DNA from 2 places in the Bacillus sp. M5A3_1b genome. Region 2 is predicted to be linked to the other one. Evidence: predicted binding sites of a transcription regulator. Region 2 holds the regulator's gene; the other holds the start of a gene.
The links. The regulator LexA, encoded in region 2, represses DNA repair genes until DNA is damaged. The targets are predictions, from matches to a motif close to CGAACATATGTTCG.
Positions count from the first base shown of each region.

Region 1: the regulator LexA is predicted to act here: its motif matches at 2,796-2,809, upstream of addB (helicase-exonuclease AddAB subunit AddB).

Region 1 covers NZ_JBKEZY010000002.1:591,354-601,074, reverse strand. The annotation lists gene ACLBWW_RS09340 (competence protein ComK) at 1-558, shown strand, start outside; gene ACLBWW_RS09335 (TVP38/TMEM64 family protein) at 1,505-2,098, shown strand; gene lepB (signal peptidase I) at 2,155-2,718, shown strand; gene addB (helicase-exonuclease AddAB subunit AddB) at 2,835-6,350, shown strand; gene addA (helicase-exonuclease AddAB subunit AddA) at 6,347-9,721, shown strand, end outside.
Region 2 covers NZ_JBKEZY010000014.1:78,148-87,868, forward strand. The annotation lists gene ACLBWW_RS26265 (aldolase) at 1-406, shown strand, start outside; gene ACLBWW_RS26270 (lasso peptide biosynthesis PqqD family chaperone) at 357-662, shown strand; gene ACLBWW_RS26275 (lasso peptide biosynthesis B2 protein) at 699-1,172, shown strand; gene ACLBWW_RS26280 (nucleotidyltransferase domain-containing protein) at 1,174-2,361, shown strand; gene ACLBWW_RS26285 (ABC transporter ATP-binding protein) at 2,373-4,172, shown strand; gene ACLBWW_RS26290 (PadR family transcriptional regulator) at 4,401-4,724, shown strand; gene ACLBWW_RS26295 (DUF1700 domain-containing protein) at 4,717-5,259, shown strand; gene ACLBWW_RS26300 (DUF4097 family beta strand repeat-containing protein) at 5,260-6,066, shown strand; gene lexA (transcriptional repressor LexA) at 6,155-6,775, opposite strand; gene ACLBWW_RS26310 (YneB family resolvase-like protein) at 6,917-7,573, shown strand; gene ACLBWW_RS26315 (DUF896 domain-containing protein) at 7,619-7,858, shown strand; gene ACLBWW_RS26320 (bifunctional metallophosphatase/5'-nucleotidase) at 7,898-9,481, opposite strand; gene ACLBWW_RS26325 (phosphate/phosphite/phosphonate ABC transporter substrate-binding protein) at 9,665-9,721, shown strand, end outside.

The DNA.
Region 1 (9,721 bases), on a different contig from region 2:
GTCGAAAACTATGTGGTAAATAAAAATACAATGGCCTTACTTCCTGTTATTCTAAGTGAGAAGAAAATTGTTACACGAGTTGTTGAGAGGGAAGATTCTTTTTTCGTATTTCAAAAGCCCCTAGATATTATAGAAAGAAGTTGCCGCAAGCATGGCTCTAGTTTCTTAGGCAGAAAAGAAGGAACGAAAGAGTTAACTCATATTACACATAAAGCACCGATTGCGATTAGTCCGGCAGATCAACTTTATTTTTTCCCTACTTATTCTTACTCTAGAAAAGAATGCTCTTGGTTGTCTCAGTTTTATATTGAAAGTAATAAAGAGTTAAAAGATGGAAATGTTATTGTTAGATTTATAAATGGCTTTGCTGTGAAATTAGAAATATCAAAAAGTAGTTTTGAAAATCAACAAAATCGTACAGCGAAATTGCGTACTGAATATGAAGATCGTAGAAAAAAACAAGGAAACCCTTGTTTTAAAGAGATTGATCAAAGGGATGAATCGACATTAAGACCGGCTTATGAGAGAGTGTATGTTGTTAGAGAAGAGGATGTGTAAAAAAGGATTTTAGAAGTAGTTTAAAAAATAGTATTGAGTCTTTTAATATATGCGTCTTTCCGAAAAATACATTTCGGAAAGACGCATATATTTTTCGGGAGAATATATATATTTTTATAATATAATATTAAAAGAGATTATAACGATTTCAAATTATAGAATTAAAAAATAGAAAGTGGGTATTAAATATGAAAAAAGCAGCAAGTGCAGCGGGACCAGAAGCTAAACAAGCGTTGCTAGATTTCTTTGCTTTAGGAAGTATTTATTCTGCTTGTTTTGAATAATGATATAGGAGTGAAATATGACTATCATTAGTACGATTTTCTTCTTTAGTTTTTCAGTGTTTTTTGTAATTCGTTATTTAAAATTAAAAAAGATATACGATTTATTAATGATATTTGTAGGTTTGTATGCAGGGCTTATAAATATGAAATTAATGAGTTTAAGTACAACGGTATCATATGTTTTAGATGCCATAGTTATTGTTCTAGTAATTATTTCTGTAATTCTTTTTCTTAAGGATAAAAAGAATAATTAAACGTTATTTATTAAAATTATAATTTTGAAGTAGTCCTTTTTATTATTTTTGCTTACTAAATTATAAAACTACTAGTTCTTTAATAATTGGAGAGAATACAAAATTAAAGTGTAAGGTTTGTTTTTCATATTATTTTAATTAATAAAAAGGTAGGTGTATTGTTGATATAAAAACCTCATTATGCACAACAAAGTTGCTTTTGAAAAATATTGAGTACCACTATATAGTATTTCTTTCTAAATATTGTCGAATATTGATAGATTATCATAGCATAATAATGAAGGAATTCTAATGAAAGATATGGAAACTTAATAATTACATCTCCATATGTCGTATCTACCATTTCCTCTTTCATATAAGCGATGATACAGTAGAGGTAGTACTTAGAGTAAAGGGGTAAAGTGTAGAATGGATTTTCAGACAATCAAAGAGTATTTTTCACCAGAAAATATGGATCATATTGTTGAAAGCTATAAAGCGTTCGGACCACTTCTTGGTATTGGTTTACCGATGATAGAAGCGTTGATTCCGGCATTGCCACTCATCGTATTTGTACTGGCGAATGCTGTTGCATTTGGATTTTGGCTCGGTTTTCTTTATTCTTGGCTTGGATCAGTAATGGGCGCCTTACTTGTCTTTTTCATTATCCGCCATTTTGGCCGAAGTCGTTTCTTTTCTTTTGTAAATAAGCATGAGAGAGTACGAAAGGCAATGGGGTGGATTGAAAGGAAAGGGTTTGCGCCAATTTTCGTCATATTTTGTTTTCCGTTTACACCGTCTGCGCTTATAAATGTTGTCGCTGGTTTATCTCGCATTAGTGTAAAGCAGTTTGGACTTGCGCTCGCGTTCGGAAAGCTTGTGATGATTTTTATTTTAACGTATATCGGTCATGATTTAATGTCATTTATTCATAATCCGGTGAAATCAGTCATTGTAGCAATTGGTATTTTTATTTTATGGTATGTCGGTAAGAAAATCGAAGTAAAGTTAGAACTACATTAAGAATAGTCTTCTTTGTAAAGGAAAGCTTCATTATTAAAGGATAAGGGGAGAAGCTGATGAAGAAAACTTTGAAAAAAGAAGGCATAGAGTGGATACGAACAATTTTAATTGGTGTATTATTAGCTGTATTTTTTCGAACGTTTTTCTTTTCAACGTACGTTGTAGAGGGGAAGTCAATGATGCCGACATTACAAGATGGCAATATGCTCGTTGTAAATAAGGTGAGTTATCAAGTAGGGGACTTGAACAGGTTTGATGTTGTTGTGTTTCATGCGAATAAAAAAGAGGACTACGTAAAACGAATTATCGGTCTACCTGGGGATCAAATTGAATATAAGCATGATAAACTGTATATAAACGGACAATTCGTGGATGAACCTTATTTAGAGACGTATAAGAAAGAGACAAATGGACGACAACTAACGGGTGATTTTAAACTAGAAGAGTTGACGAAAGAAAAATCGGTGCCACCTGGATATATTTTTGTAGTAGGTGATAATCGCCTCGGGAGCTGGGATAGTAGACACTTTGGGTTTGTAAAAGCTGATACAGTTGTCGGTAAAGTTGATTTACGATATTGGCCAATTCAAGAGGTGCAAACGAATTTTTCAAAAGGTTGATATAATAGATAGAAGTATAGAAAAAGGCAAACTACTCTGTTTGTCTTTTTTCGTGTACTATAATACAATTATAGTAGCAAACTAACGTTCGTTATGTAAGTGAAAGGTGGGGTTACATGTCACTTCGATTTGTAATTGGTAGAGCGGGAAGTGGAAAAAGTACACTTTGTTTACACGAAGTGCAGGAAGAGTTAAAGCAACGCCCAAGAGGGAAAACAATATTATATCTTGTGCCAGAACAGATGACATTCCAAACGCAGCAGGCGTTAATCGGGAATCAGGATGTAAGAGGTTCTATTCGGGCACAAGTTTTTAGTTTTTCACGATTAGCGTGGAAGGTACTGCAAGAAGTTGGTGGAGCGAGTCGTCTTCACATTGATGAAGCGGGCGTACATATGTTACTTCGTAAAATTGTAGAGTCTCGTAAAGATGGATTATCGGTGTTCCAAAAAGCAGCGGAGCAAAACGGTTTCTTTGAACATCTTGGTAGTATGATTGCGGAGTTTAAACGTTACAACGTGACGCCATCGAACGTATATGAAATGTGGCAACAATTAGATGCGCATAGTAGCAGTGCAGAACAAAAGCTATTAGCGAATAAAGTGTATGATTTACAACTATTATATGATGATTTTGAACGTGCTTTAATCGGAAAATATTTGGATTCAGAAGACTACCTACAATTGCTAGTCGAAAAGCTTCCACAGTCTGAATATGTAAATGGGGCTGAAATTTATATAGATGGATTTCATTCATTTTCACCGCAAGAACTAGAAATTGTAAGACAGCTTATGATTTGCGGTGCGCGAGTTACAATCACGTTAACGATAGATGAAAAAACGTTAGCACAGCCAGTAAATGAACTAGATTTATTTTATGAAACGACGTTAACGTATGAAAAAATAAAACAAGTAGCTCGTGAAGAGAAGATAGAAATTGAAAAAACAATTCCACTTATGGAACAGCCACGTTTTCATTCGCAATCATTAGCGCATTTAGAAGCGCACTACGAAGCACGACCAAATGAAAAGTTTCACGGAGAAGCAAGTGTAACGATTAGTACAGCCGCGAATTTACGAGCTGAAGTAGAAGGTGTTGCCCGTGAAATTCGTAGACTTGTGGCAGATGAAGACTATCGTTACCGAGATATTGCAGTCCTTCTTCGTAACGGAGAAAGTTATTACGATGTGATGCGAACGCTATTTACAGATTATAATATCCCGCATTTCATCGATGAAAAACGCCCGATGTCACATCATCCGCTAGTAGAATGCATTCGTTCTGCACTCGAGATTATTAGCGGAAATTGGCGTTATGATGCAGTGTTCCGCTGCGTGAAAACAGAGCTTTTATATCCATTAGACGTAAGAAAAGAAACGATGCGTGAAGAGATGGATGAGTTTGAAAACTACTGTTTAGCCTACGGTGTACAAGGGAAGAGATGGACTTCTGAGGATCCGTGGATGTATCGCCGCTATCGTTCTCTTGACGATACGGACGAGATGATTACAGACAGTGAACGTGAAATGGAAGAGAGAATAAATCGACTGCGCGACGTTGTAAGAACGCCTGTTATTCGTATGCAAAAAAGATTAAAACGTGCGGGAACAGTGATGCAAATGTGCGAAGCTGTTTATTTATTTTTAGAAGAGCTAGACGTTCCGAAAAAACTAGAAGCATTACGCATTCGTGCAGAAGAGAGCGGAGATTTCTTATTTGCGACAGATCATGAGCAAGTATGGGAAGAAGTAATGAGTCTTCTTGATACGTTCGTTGAGATGCTTGGCGAAGAGAAAATGTCACTTTCTATGTTCACAGATGTTATGTCGACAGGTCTTGAAGCGCTTCAATTCGCAAACATTCCGCCGTCATTAGACCAAGTGTTAATTGCTAATATTGATCGTTCAAGATTATCAAATGTGAAAGCAACATTTGTCATTGGCGTGAATGAAGGAGTTATTCCGGCAGCACCGATGGATGAAGGGATGCTTTCTGATGAGGAAAGAGAAGTTCTTAGCGTTGCAGGTATCGAATTAGCACCAACGACGAGACAAACCTTATTAGAAGAACAGTTCGTTATGTACCAAATGGTAACGAGAGCAACTGAGAAATTATATATTTCATGCCCGCTTGCAGATGAGGAAGGGAAGACGTTACTTGCGTCTAGCTTTATTAAGAAAATAAAAAGAATGTTCCCTGATGTGAAAGATACATTTATTACAAATGACGTAAATGATTTATCACGTTTAGAACAAATTGCATACGTAGCAACGCCAGAAGTAACGTTGTCATATGTTATGCAGCAACTTCAAACGTGGAAGCGATATGGATTTGAAGGGAATTTAGATTTTTGGTGGGATGTATATAACTTCTACGTAACTTCAGATGAATGGAAACAAAAAAGTAGCCGCGTATTATCAAGTTTATTCTACCGAAATCGTGCGCAAAAGCTAAGTACGGTTGTAAGTAGAGATTTATATGGAGATAAAATAAAAGGAAGCGTATCTCGTATGGAACTATTTAACCGTTGCGCATATGCTCATTTCGCGCAGCACGGTTTATCGTTAAGAGAGCGTGACATTTTCAAATTGGATGCGCCAGATATCGGGGAACTATTCCATGCAGCGCTGAAGAGAATTGCAGACAGGCTATTACGTGAAAACCGTACTTGGGCGGATTTATCAATAAAAGAGTGTGAGCATCTTTCGGCTGTAGTAATAGAAGAGATTGCACCGTTATTACAAAGACAAATTTTATTAAGTTCAAATCGTCATTTCTATTTAAAACAAAAACTACAACAAATCATTTTCCGTACATCGATCATTCTTCGTGAACATGCGAAGTCAAGCGGTTTCGTACCAGTTGATTTAGAAGTGCCATTCGGTATGGGCGGTACAGGATCGCTTCCGCCGATGGAATTCTCATTACCAAATGGTGTGAAGATGGAAGTAGTTGGTCGTATTGACCGTGTTGATAAGGCAGAAGACGAAAACGGTACATTCCTACGTATTATTGACTATAAATCAAGTTCAAAAGCGTTAGACTTAACGGAAGTGTATTACGGATTAGCACTTCAAATGTTAACGTATTTAGATGTTGTTACTTCGAATGCACATACGTGGATGAAAAAGGGAGGTACTGCATCACCGGCTGGTGTACTGTACTTCCATATTCATAACCCGATCGTTGAGATGAAGGGTGACGCATCTGAAGCAGAAATTGAGAAAGAAATTTTAAAGAAATTTAAAATGAAAGGACTTGTACTAGGAGATGCTGATGTTGTTCGTTTAATGGATAACAAACTTTCAACAGGCAGCTCTGATATTATTTCTGCTGGTTTGAAAAAAGATGGCAGTTTTAGTGCGCGTTCGAGTATTGCAAGTGAACAAGAGTTTAACGTACTTCAAAAATACGTACACCATACGTTTGAAAATATCGGAAAAGACATTACAGAAGGCGTTATTGATATTGCTCCTTATAAGAAGGGGAATAAAGCGGCGTGTACGTTCTGTAACTTCAAATCTGTTTGTCAGTTCGATGAATCACTCGAAGATAACCAGTTCCGTACGCTAAAAGATATGAAAGATAACGAAGCGATGGAGAAAATTAGAGAGGAGGTTGGCGGAGAATGATTGAAAATTGGCCTAAAAAACCAGAAGGTAGTCAGTGGACGGATGACCAGTGGAAAGCGGTTGTAGCGAACGGACGTGATATATTAGTCGCGGCAGCAGCTGGATCAGGGAAAACAGCAGTATTAGTTGAACGTATTATTAAAAAGATTATAAATGAAGAAAACCCAGTCGATGTCGACCGCCTGCTCGTTGTAACATTTACGAATGCAGCGGCGCAAGAGATGAAAAACAGAATTGGGGAAGCGTTAGAAAAGGTATTAATTGATGAGCCAGGATCGCAGCACGTAAGAAAGCAGCTTAGCTTATTAAATAAAGCCTCTATTTCAACGATCCATTCATTTTGTTTACAAGTAATTAGAGGATATTATTACATGCTTGATGTTGATCCTCGTTTCCGCATTGCGAATCAAACAGAAAACGAATTATTAAAAGAAGAAGTGTTAGATGACATATTAGAAGAAGAGTATGGAATCGAAGATAATAGTATTTTCTTTGAACTCGTTGACCGTTATACGAGTGACCGTAGTGATGATGACTTACAGCGTATGATTTTAGCGCTTCATACAGAATCAAGAGCACATCCAAATCCGGAAAAATGGCTCGATAAATTAGTAGAAGCATACGACGTGGAAGGAAAGACAATTGAAGATCTAGTGTACGCTTCTTACTTATTAGAAGATGTGAAATTCCAGCTTGAAACAGCAGAGACACATATTCGTAAAGCGACTGAACTTGCAATGCTTCCTGACGGTCCGACGCCCCGCGTTGAAACACTGCAAGCTGATGCAGTTTTACTTGGAACGTTATCATCAGCTGCTCGTGAATCATGGACAAGTGTGTATGAAGCGATGCAAAATGTATCGTGGCAAACGTTAAAGCGTATTAAGAAAAGTGATTACAACGAGGATGTTGTAAAACAAGTAGACTCTCTTCGTAATAAAGCGAAAGATGAAGTGAAGAAATTACAAGAAGAGTTATTTAGCCGTAGACCTGAAAGTTTCTTACGAGATTTTCAAGATATGCATCCTGTATTAGAAAAACTCGTACAGCTTGTAAAAGTATTTACAGAGCGTTTCCAAGCGATGAAGCGGGATAAAGGAATGGTCGATTTCACAGATTTAGAGCATTTCTGCTTACAAATTTTAAGTGAACAAAGTGAAAGTGGTGAAATGAAGCCATCAGCAGTAGCGCTTCAATATCGTAATAAATTTGCTGAAGTACTAGTCGATGAATATCAAGATACGAACTTTGTGCAGGAATCCATTATTAAATTCGTAACGAAAGATTCTGAGAGTGAAGGGAACTTGTTCATGGTAGGTGACGTGAAGCAGTCGATCTATCGTTTCCGACTAGCAGAACCAGGCCTGTTCCTAGGAAAGTATAAACGCTTTACGCAAGAAGGATTAGACGGCGGAATGAAAATCGATTTAGCGAAAAACTTCCGTAGCCGTCATGAAGTGTTAGCAGGTACGAACTTTATTTTCAAACAAATTATGGGCGAAGAAGTCGGAGAAATCGACTATGATGCTGACGCTGAATTAAAGTTAGGTGCTAGCTATCCAGAAGGTGAAGATGTAGCAGCTGAACTACTATGTATTCAGCAAACGGAAGAAGAAGTGCAAGACGGAGAAGAAGGTGCGGAAGTAGAAAAAGCGCAACTTGAAGCTCGCCTTATGGCGCAGCGTATTAAAGCGATGGTTGATTCAGGCTATGAAGTGTATGATCGTAAAATGGATAGTATGCGCCCTGTACAATACCGCGACTTCGTTATTTTACTTCGCTCTATGCCATGGGCGCCGCAAATTATGGAAGAGTTAAAGCTGCAAGGAATTCCAGTATACGCTGATCTTGCGACTGGTTACTTTGAAGCGACAGAAGTAAATATTATGATGAACGTCTTCCGCGTGATCGATAATCCGATGCAAGATATTCCGCTTGCCGCCGTACTTCGTTCACCAATCGTTGGGTTAAATGATGGGGAACTTGCGACGCTTCGTGCTCACGGGAAGAAAGGTTCGTTTTATGAAGTAATGAGCACATTCTTAAAAGGGGCACCACTTGAAGAAGAGCAAGAACTACATGATAAATTAGAGTGGTTCTATAACTTACTGCAAGGATGGCGTGAATTTGCGCGTCAACAGTCACTTTCTGATTTAATTTGGAAAGTGTACGGTGAGACAGGTTATTACGACTTTGTTGGCGGTTTACCAGCTGGAAAGCAAAGGCAAGCAAACCTGCGTGTACTTTATGACCGTGCAAGACAATATGAAGCAACATCGTTTAGAGGATTATTCCGCTTCTTACGCTTTATTGAGCGTATTTTAGAACGCGGTGATGATATGGGAACTGCGAGAGCTTTAGGTGAACAAGAAGATGTCGTTCGTATTATGACGATTCATAAAAGTAAAGGACTTGAGTTCCCAGTCGTATTTGTAGCGGGACTAGGTCGTCGTTTTAATACACAAGATTTAATGAAACGTTTCTTACTGCATAAAGACTTCGGTTTCGGTTCACAATTTATCGATCCTCGTAAACGAATTAAATATACGACATTATCGCAACTAGCAATTAAGCGTAAAATGAAAATGGAATTAATCGCGGAAGAAATGCGCGTGTTATACGTAGCGTTAACGCGTGCGAAAGAGAAGTTAATTTTACTTGGAACGGTTAAAGATGCCAATAAAGAAATGGAAAAATGGCTCGATGCAAGGGAGCATAGTGAATGGTTATTACCAGACCATATACGTGCCGGAGCGTCTTGTTATTTAGACTGGATTGCACCTTCATTATATAGACATCGTGATAGTGAAATGCTTCTTGAATTAGGACAAGGAAGCATTCCGGGTGAAATCTATGGATATGACACGAGCTGGAAAGTAGAAGTTGTTGACGGCAAAACGTTACTTGCACCGGAACCGGTTCAAGAAGAGAAACAAGAATTGTTAGAAGCACTTCGTGAGAAAAAAGCTGTTCCCTTGCAAAGTGAACGGAAAGAAGAAGTGTACGACAGATTAATGTGGAAGTACGGATATGAGGAAGCAACATCTCACCGTGCGAAACAGTCTGTTACAGAAATAAAAAGAAACTACCAATCAGAAGAAGGTAGCGATAATGCCTTTATTAAAAAACTACGTGCGCCAATTAAAACACGTCCTCGTTTTATGGAGAAAAAAGGATTAACGTATGCTGAAAGAGGTACGGCAGTTCACGCTGTTATGCAGCATGTTGATTTGAAGAAGCCGATTACAGAAGAAGTGATTCGGGAGCAAATTAGTGGCATGGTTAATAAAGAGCTATTAACATTCGAGCAAGCAGAGGAAATAGCGATTGAAAAAGTCATTTCATTCTTTGACAGTGACCTAGGTAAAAGG
Region 2 (9,721 bases):
AACGGCAAGTTATAATCCATTGTTTGAGCGAGAAACAAAGTATGCTGTGCCTGTACAATCTCATTTTTTCTCTGAACCATTACCTCTTGCTGGTGTTATTGAGTTAACGAAAACAGAGGATGAGAGTGTTGAGTTGATTCGAATTGAAGGACTTGAACGATTGCGTACATTGTTCTTTCACACATTTCGTAAGTTGTTAATTACGCAATTAAAATTGACAGAGTGGCATTTCACTACTTCTACAAATGTGATAAACAAGGTAGATATGTTTCATTTGAAACGTCCAAATAATAGGTTTACAGCGCATGAACTTGTATCAATTATATTAAAAACTATACACGGAGGAGGAGTAATAGATGATGTATACAGAGAGAATTTCTCTAGAGTGTCAGATTGTGCAAAGTGAAGAGAATATTGTGAGTGATATGGATGGGGAAAAAGTAATGCTAAATGTTCAAAAAGGGAAATATTATAATTTGGGAGAAACAGGGGGAGAAGTTTGGGAACTAATAAAAACTCCAATTATGGTTACTGAACTCGTCAGTACGTTGTTGTCAAAGTACAACATTGAACGGGGCGATTGTGAAGAGCAAGTTCTTTCCTTTTTAGAGTGTTTGTTTCAAGAAGATTTAATTCAAATAAAAGATCAATCTAATAGATAAATTCGTAATTTCAAGAGAACTGTTAGGAAGGGATTAATGAATATTGTGAAAAGGTTAAGGGTATTTTTATCGCTGAGCATGGAAACAAAGCTTTTATTTTTAGAGGCTTTTATTTTTTTAGGGTGGGCGCGTGTACTAAAAAGTATTACCTTTTCCAAAGTTGCACCTTCTTTAGGGGATTACATGAACGAAACATCAGTTGCCCAAATTCAGCCACATGGGGATACACTAAAGAAGGTGTCTGAAGCTATTTCTATTATGAGTCGTTATACTTTTTGGGAAAGTCAGTGTCTTGTTAAAGCTATAGCTGGGATGAAAATGCTCGAAAAACGTCACATTGAGAGTACTCTTTATTTAGGAACTGCTAAGGATAGTCATGGGGATTTAATTGCGCATGCATGGTTACGGAGCGGTTCTTTTTATGTTACTGGATCAGAAGGAATGGAGAAATTTACTGTCGTTGGATCATTTGCAAAGAGGCTAAGTGAGGACATTATTAAAGGAGAATAAAATGGAGAAAGATTTTGGTCTTAATGTAGAGTTCATGTCTAAGGAATTGAAACTTCTTTTTGCAATTTTGAAGTTACAAGATGACGAAACAGTGCAAACTTACAGTAATGAATGGTTTTCCGATATTGATTGGGAGGTATTTCTTGAGCAAGCTGTGCATCATCGCGTTTATCCGGTGATATATCAAAAACTTAAACAGGTGGATGAGGAACTAATTCCTTCACATATTGTACAAACCTTGAATAGAAAATATAAAAAAAATACATTTCAAATGCTTTATTTAAGTGCTGAAATGGAACGAATAAATAAACTATGTAATGAAAATGAGATTCGTATGATTTTTCTAAAAGGACCTGTACTATCTCAGGATTTATATGGGGATATTTCTTTACGAACATCCTGTGATTTGGACGTTCTAATTCCGATGCAAAATTTAGAAAAAGTAGAAATGCTACTTTTAGAGCAGGGGTATGTAAAAGACGACTATATTCAAACGATATTAAATGATTGGAAATGGAGGCATCATCATATAACATTTTTTCATCCAATAAAGCGGATCAAAGTTGAAATTCATTGGAGGTTAAACCCCGGACCGGGTAAGGAACCTGGGTTTGAAGAGCTTTGGGGGAGAAAGAGAAAAAGTACCCTTACGAGTAATTCTGTATATATGTTAGGAAAGGAAGATTTATTTTTATTTTTGGTATCTCATGGTGCTAGACATGGTTGGTCCAGATTACGCTGGTTAGTAGATATAAAAAAAATTGTCGATCAAGAACTTAATTGGAGTGAGATCCATAAGTTAATGAGAAAATATCAAATGCTTCATTTAGGAGGACAAGCATTAATTTTAGCAGCTCAATTGCTAGGTGTACGACTAGATGAAAGGATGATGGAATTAGTAGCGAAAAAACATTCAAAGCAGTTAGCTCAAGAGGCACTGTTTTATTTCAAGCAAATGATAAACTTGCATACCGATCCTGTCCCTGAAGAAGTATTTATCTATCATAGCCGATATTTATTTTCACTAATGTCTAATCAGCAAAAAATTTTATATATTATGAGCCAACTATATCCTTATCCAATTGATGCAAAAACATTACCGTTACCTAAATTTCTTCATTTTTTATATTTTCCTCTACGTCCGTTTTTATGTCTTTGGAGGAAAACAAAGAAGCTGGCTTTGTTATAGGGGGAACATCGATGAATCATATTATATATTTTATGAAGAAACTATACTCTTCGGCGGGAAACATACTGTATGTGAATTTATTTGGTATGGTTTTAATAAGTTTACTTGAAGGGATAGGTATTATTTTATTAATTCCTATGATAAGTATGACTGGAATAATTAATATAGGCGAGGAGACTACTTTTATTGCACCTGTCTCTAGGTTTTTGCAGGATTTTCCTAAAACAGCAAGTCTAGTTTCTATTTTAGGTATATATATACTAATAGTGTTAGGTCAAAATTTACTACAAAGAAATATAACGCTAAGGGATGCGAGAACGCAACAAGCTTTTATACGAGAGTTAAGACTAGAAACATATAGTATGATTTTAAAAGCAAAGTGGAGTTTTTTTTTAGAGAAAAGGAAAACAAATCTAATAAATATATTAACTACAGAATTAGCTCGTGTAAGTTATGGGGTTAATTTAATTTTACAATTGTTAGCTGCTATTCTGTTTACATTTATACAGGTGGGGATTGCGTTTTTATTATCTCCTCAAATAACTATATTTGTTTTGGTCTTTGGTTTATTATTCTTGGTAGCTTCTCGTGTTTTTATAAAAAAAGCACGAATACTAGGCGGTAAGACCTCAGAATTGGCAAAAGACTATCTTTCTGGTATAACAGATCATTTTAATGGAATTAAAGATATAAAGAGTAATACTTTGGAAGCATCACGTTTAGATTGGTTACAATCTATAACAAAAAAGATGAGTAATGAGCAAATGGAGTATATGAGAATAAGATCAAACTCTCAATTGTTTTATAAAGTTTCAATGGCTATATTAATTGCATTTTTTTTATTATTATCAGTAAGTATGTTTCAAGCGCAACCCACCCAATTACTATTAATCATCCTCATTTTCTCCAGACTATGGCCAAGATTCATGACGATTCAATCAAATTTAGAACAACTGGCTGCAAGTATTCCTGCTTTTAAGTCATTATGGGAGTTGCAAGAGGAATGTAAGGAAGCGATTGAAATGCAGGATATACATCAACAAAAACATATAGAGCGGATTCGTATAAAACAAGGTATGGAGTGTAAGGATGTTTACTTTCGTTATAATAAGCAAGAATCTTTATACGCACTTCAAAATATTAATGTGCAAATTCCAATAAACAGTATGACGGCCATTGTGGGGCATTCTGGTGCAGGCAAAAGTACATTAATTGATGTATTAATGGGATTAATCCAGCCAGAAAAAGGTCAAGTGTTAATAGATGGTACGCCCCTTACAACTGATAATTTATTGTCATTAAGGCGGGCTATTAGTTATGTACCACAAGATCCTTTCTTATTTAATGCAAGCATAAGAGAAAATTTATTGATGATTGAGCCAAATGCAAGTGAAGAACAAATTTGGTCTGCATTAAATTTTGCGGCCGCCGCTGAATTTGTACAAACGCTTCCTAAAGGGCTTGATACACTAATTGGGGATCGAGGAGTAAGGCTTTCAGGTGGTGAACGTCAACGACTTGTACTAGCGCGGGCTATTTTAAGAAAACCGTCGATTTTAGTATTAGATGAGGCTACGAGTGCATTAGATACTGAAAATGAAGTGAAAATCCAATCAGCAATAGAAAGGTTGAAAGGAACAATGACAATTATTGTGATTGCGCATCGTTTATCTACTATACGCAATGCAGATCAAGTCATTGTCTTAGGAAAAGGTGAAATTGTCCAAAAAGGTGAATTTAATCAATTGGCTAAAGAGAGAAAAGGTGTATTTCGAAGTTTGTTAGGGTCACAAATGGAAGTTGGTTCTTAGAGAGGAAAGAGTGAATGAATTTTTGTATTCATACAGTTCGAATCGAATAAAAGCCTGAGTGATGGCCAGTTATAACAGGGCATTATTCAGGCTTTTATTTGTACGTTTTCTAAATTTAGGGAGTAAATATAAATGAGTACCTTGCAATGAATAATACTAAGTGGTATATTATGGATATAATGGGTACCGTGTATTGAATAGTACTGAAATGAGAAAGGGGGATTGACTTTGAACGTTCAGTTTAAAAAAGGCGTGTTAGAACTGTGTGTTTTAGCACTTGTGAAACGTAAAGATTGTTACGGCTATGAACTTGTTCAGCAAATCTCAAATAAATTTTTAATATCGGAAGGGTCAGTGTATCCTTTATTACGTCGTTTAACGAAAGAAGGATATTTTCAAACGTATTTAAAAGAATCTACAGAGGGACCGCCTCGTAAATATTATCAACTAACTGAGCAAGGGGAAACGCAACTGAATTTGTTAGTAACGGAGTGGCGTGATTTTGCAAAAGGCGTACAAGAAATTATTGAAGGGGTGGAATGGGATGAGTAAAGAACAGTTTCTTAAAGAATTATCAAGTCATCTTAGAAAGTTACCGGAAGAAGAGAGGAAAGATATTTTATTTGATTATGAAGAGCATTTTCAGTTTGGAATAGAAGAAGGAAAAACTGAATCGGAAATAATAAAGGGCCTTGGCTCTCCGAAAGTAATTGCAAAAGACTTACTTGCTTTGTATCGCTTTGACGAAATGAAAAAGGACCCATCAACTACCAATATAACAAGGGCTGTTATGGCAGCGATTGGACTTAGTTTGTTTAATTTTATTATTGTGTTAGGCCCGTTAGTTGCAATTATTGCTTTTATATTTTCCTTCTGGCTCGGTGGAATTGCTAGTGTAGTGACACCATTTTTCGTTATTGGAAAAGTATTTATGGGTACTTTTATATGGTTGGATTTATTCGTTAGTATAACGTTTGTTGGGGTAGGTTTGTTGTTATGTATTATCGCTTATTATAGTACGAATTGGTTTAAAAAGTTATGCGTACGTTATGTACTATGGAACTTCAAAATGATAAAAGGGGAGTAGATGATGAAGAAAATATTGTTAGTAGCTATCGCTTGTATCATTATTGGAGTAATAGGGATTTCACAAACATATGAAAAAGCCGTGCAAACTGCAGAAGAAGGAAATAAAGAAGACGTAATTAAAAACGAAACACTAAAAAATATAGAAGTTAAGTTAGATGCTGGGGATATTGTTGTCCAAAAATCTCCCGACTCTTCTTTTTATGTAAAGCAATCAGGAGATGTACGTAAACACGAGGTTCGTATTGCTGAAGATGGTGACACATTAAAAATTATTGGGGAAAGAGAAAAAGGTGCTTCATTTGATTTTTCTTTTTACGATTTTAGATTTCAAACGTCTACAATAACTCTCCTTGTGCCTGAACGTTCATACCAAGAGATAAAAATAAATTCATCAGCTGGACAAATAGAAATAAGTGATGTGAAAAGTGACTGTGTAAGTGTTGGGACACTCGCTGGAGAAGTAGATTTGAAAAATGTCACAGCAAAAAGTGTGGAAGGATCTTCAAAAGCTGGTGAGGTGAGCTTTAAGAAGGTAATAGGAAAAGTAACTGTGAAGTCGGCTAGCGGGGAAGTGCATATTATGGATCATGATCCTAAATATGATGTAGAGGCAAGTTCAACCGCTGGGGATGTAGATATTACTTTATTAGAAAAACCACAAGATGCAGTTATAACGGGGCAAAGTGCTGCTGGCGAAGTAATGATTTTTAATGAAGAAAATAAAAATATAACAATTGGCAATGGTAGTAAAAAGATTAGTGGTAAAACAGCTGCTGGCGATGTGACGATTGAAACTCGTTCATAAGAAATAAAATGTATGGAAATCTATCAAAATACAAAAAAAGAAGATAATTACCGTATATAAATAAGGTAATTATCTTCTTTTATTATTCTTAATGTAAATCACGATATACGCCAATTACTTTTCCGATAACTGACACTTGTTTTAAAATGATAGGTTCTAATGAAGAGTTTTCCGGTTGTAGACGGAAATGGTCTTTTTCTTTATAGAAACGTTTAACAGTTGCTTCGTTATCTTCTGTTAAAGCGACTACAATTTCACCGTTGTATGCAGACTGTTGTTGGCGAACAACAACTAAATCCCCATCGAAAATACCAGCTTCAATCATACTATCTCCGGAAATACGTAACATAAATACTTGGTCTGCTCCAGCGACAATGCTAGCTGGAAGTGGGAAATGATCTTCTACACTTTCAACTGCTGTAATAGGTAATCCAGCAGTAACTTTTCCGATAATTGGAACTTGAATAACAGATTGTGTCTCTGTATCCATTCGGTTGTCACCTAAAATTTCAATTGCTCGTGGTTTTGTTGGATCGCGTCGAATATATCCTTTTTCTTCTAGTCGTGATAAATGTCCGTGCACTGTAGAACTAGAAGCGAGGCCGACTGCTTGACCGATTTCACGTACGGAAGGTGGATATCCTTTTTCTTGTACTTTTAGCTTAATAAAGTCGAGAATGTCTTGCTGGCGTTTCGTTAACTTCTCCATGTTTTCTAACACCTCGTTTTCTTTCATTTTTCTTATTAATAAGTATAACATGCGAAAAAACATTCTACAAACATAAGTTCGAACGAAAGACGAATTTATGATACACTATAAGGAAAATATAGTGAGAAAGAAGGGTTCAAAATGAATGCAATTATTTATGCACGTGTGAGCACAACAAAAGAAGAACAGGAAACATCATTATTGCGTCAAAAAGATGAATTATTGCATTTAGCTGAGCGCTATCAAATGAATGTTGTAAAGGTGATTGAGGAGCAGGCTAGTGGTTATACAATTGAACGTGATGGCATATTAGAAGTGCTAGATACAATTCGCGATGAACAAGTTGATGTACTTCTCATACAAGATGAAACGCGGCTTGGTAGAGGGAATGCAAAGATTGCATTAATGCACTGTTTACATAAAGAGGGAATAAAAGTATATACGCATACGCATAATGGAGAATTAGAACTCTCTGACTCTGATTCGATGGTACTAGATATAATTGGGATTGTTGAAGAGTATCAAAGAAAGATTCATAATTTGAAAATTAAACGTGGTATGCAACGTGCAGTAGAAAAAGGTTATCGTCCAGAAAATAATTTGAAGAATCGTCATTTAAGCGTAGGACGAGAGAAGAAAGAAGTGCCGATTGAGGAAATTGTACGTTTGCGCAAGAGTGAACTTACTTTCGAAGAAATTGCGGCAACGCTTCGCGGCTTTGGTCATAATGTTTCAAAAGCGACTGTACATCGTAGATATGTAGAATATACAAAGCAATTGCTTGATAAAGAGGACTAACTATTGTATGATAATAATCAGTTTTGAGTAAAAGGGGGATTCGAGATGCAAAGTCACGAACTCATTGAACGCATTAACTTCTTAGCGAAAAAAGCAAAAGCTGAAGGCTTAACTGAAGAAGAACAACGTGAGCGCCAATCGCTACGTGAACAATATTTAAAAGGATTTCGTCAAAATATGTTAAACGAACTTAAAGGAATTAAAGTTGTTAACGAAGAAGGTACTGATGTTACACCGGCGAAATTAAAGGCTTTAAAAAAGCAAGATAATGCAAAATTAAACTAAAAGATGGGCGAAGCCCATCTTTTTTATTTATTATATCGGTTATTTAATAACTTTCCAGTTATTGTTGACTGATGCCTCTATCTTTTTGTGCTTCAATATATAGTTAGCGATAAGTTCAGACATATCTGTTGGTATGTCTTTTATTACGGGCTTATTTTGAAACATAAAGAAGTTTCCTCCGCCGCTTGCGCGATAATTATTCATAACGACGTCATATTCTTCATTCATATGAAGAGGAGCGCCTTTATACTGTAAAGATTCTACTCTCTCGCCAATAGGTTTGGAAATGTTTAATACGTACGAAATCCCTTCCCACATATCGTAATTATAGTGTTGTGGCTTCGGTTCTATGAAGGTAGGGTTTACGATGATAGTTCCATCTGCATGTAATGTGAAATAAGAAGCAGAAAGTTCAAGGGCGTTTTTTATATCTGCTCCAGTTATTCTAATTACTTTTAATGTATTTGGATAAATATAATTAGAAACGATGTCACGCATTGTTACATGACCAGGGAAACCTGGAGATGTATTATGGAATAAGCTTGTACAAGAAATAGAAACATTAGCTATATCCATCTGTATCTTATTTATGAATTCAATAAAAGGATGGTCTTGCAAACGAGTTTGCATAGCGTCTGAAATTTGCATATCCCCATAGATTAGTCCAATAGGTTGATCGAGCCAATTTTGTGTTTTCTCTTCATAATCGGTAACCAAGGAAAGCATATGTTGGTCCGCCACAATTCCTCGCACGGGCAATAATTGTGAATAACTCTCTTTTTTTACCCATTTTTGTTCTGTTTTCTCGAATGTTACTGTTATTTTTCCGACGGAGTGTCCATTGCATCCAGTCTGTAAAACTGTTACACCATTTATTACGGTGTGAGCGATTTCCCGGTGTTGATGGCCTGTTAGTAAAATATCTATGCCTTCAATTTCATAGCACATTGCATAACCTTGGTTTTCACCTGTTAAAACTTCAGTCGGTACCCCGGTTTGTAAATCGCGTTCAAATCCTCCATGATACGCTACGACTAGTAAATCTGGTTGTTCTTGTTCGCGAATGTAAGAAACCCATTTTTTTGTTGTTTCTAATGCATCTTCAAATTGTAGATCTTGAATGTGATGAGGTTGTTCCCAATTAGGAATGTAATGCGTTGTTATCCCTAAAATAGCAATTTTTATATTTGATTCAATATGTTTTATTATATATGGTTTCCCGAAATAAGGTTCTTTTCTGTTTGTATCTAAAATATTTGCTGATAGATACGGGAAGTTCGCAGTAGAAATAGCATGATTTAATACGTCCATTCCATAATTAAATTCATGATTCCCGATAACTGCAGCATCATAACGTAAATAGTTCGCTAATAAGGACATTGGATTTTGCTTATCTTTTGCATATGTAGCGTAATGATAAGTAAAGGGTGTTCCCTGTATGAAGTCACCGTTATCAATTAAAAGAACGTTTCTGTTTTGGGAACGTTCTTTTTTTATAAGAGTAGAAATTTTAGCTAAACCAATTTCAGCTTTGGAGTTATCTTGGTAGTGAATTGGATAAACAGTACCGTGTATATCACTTGTTAATAAGATGTTTAAAGTTACAATTTGTTTTTGATTCAATATCATTCACCTTTTCTATTGTTATCTACTAGTTAAGCATATCAAATATATGAAGAGAATTTTAATGAGAATGTATAGAATGTGTAAAGATTCTGTAAATAAGCAATTATTAATAAAAATGTGTGATATATTTCTTCATGTTTACGGAAGGTAATTTATAACAATAAAAATGGAGGCTTTAATATGTTGAAAAAAGTTTTTGCAATGAGCACGACAGTTGTACTGGCGGCGGGATTATTA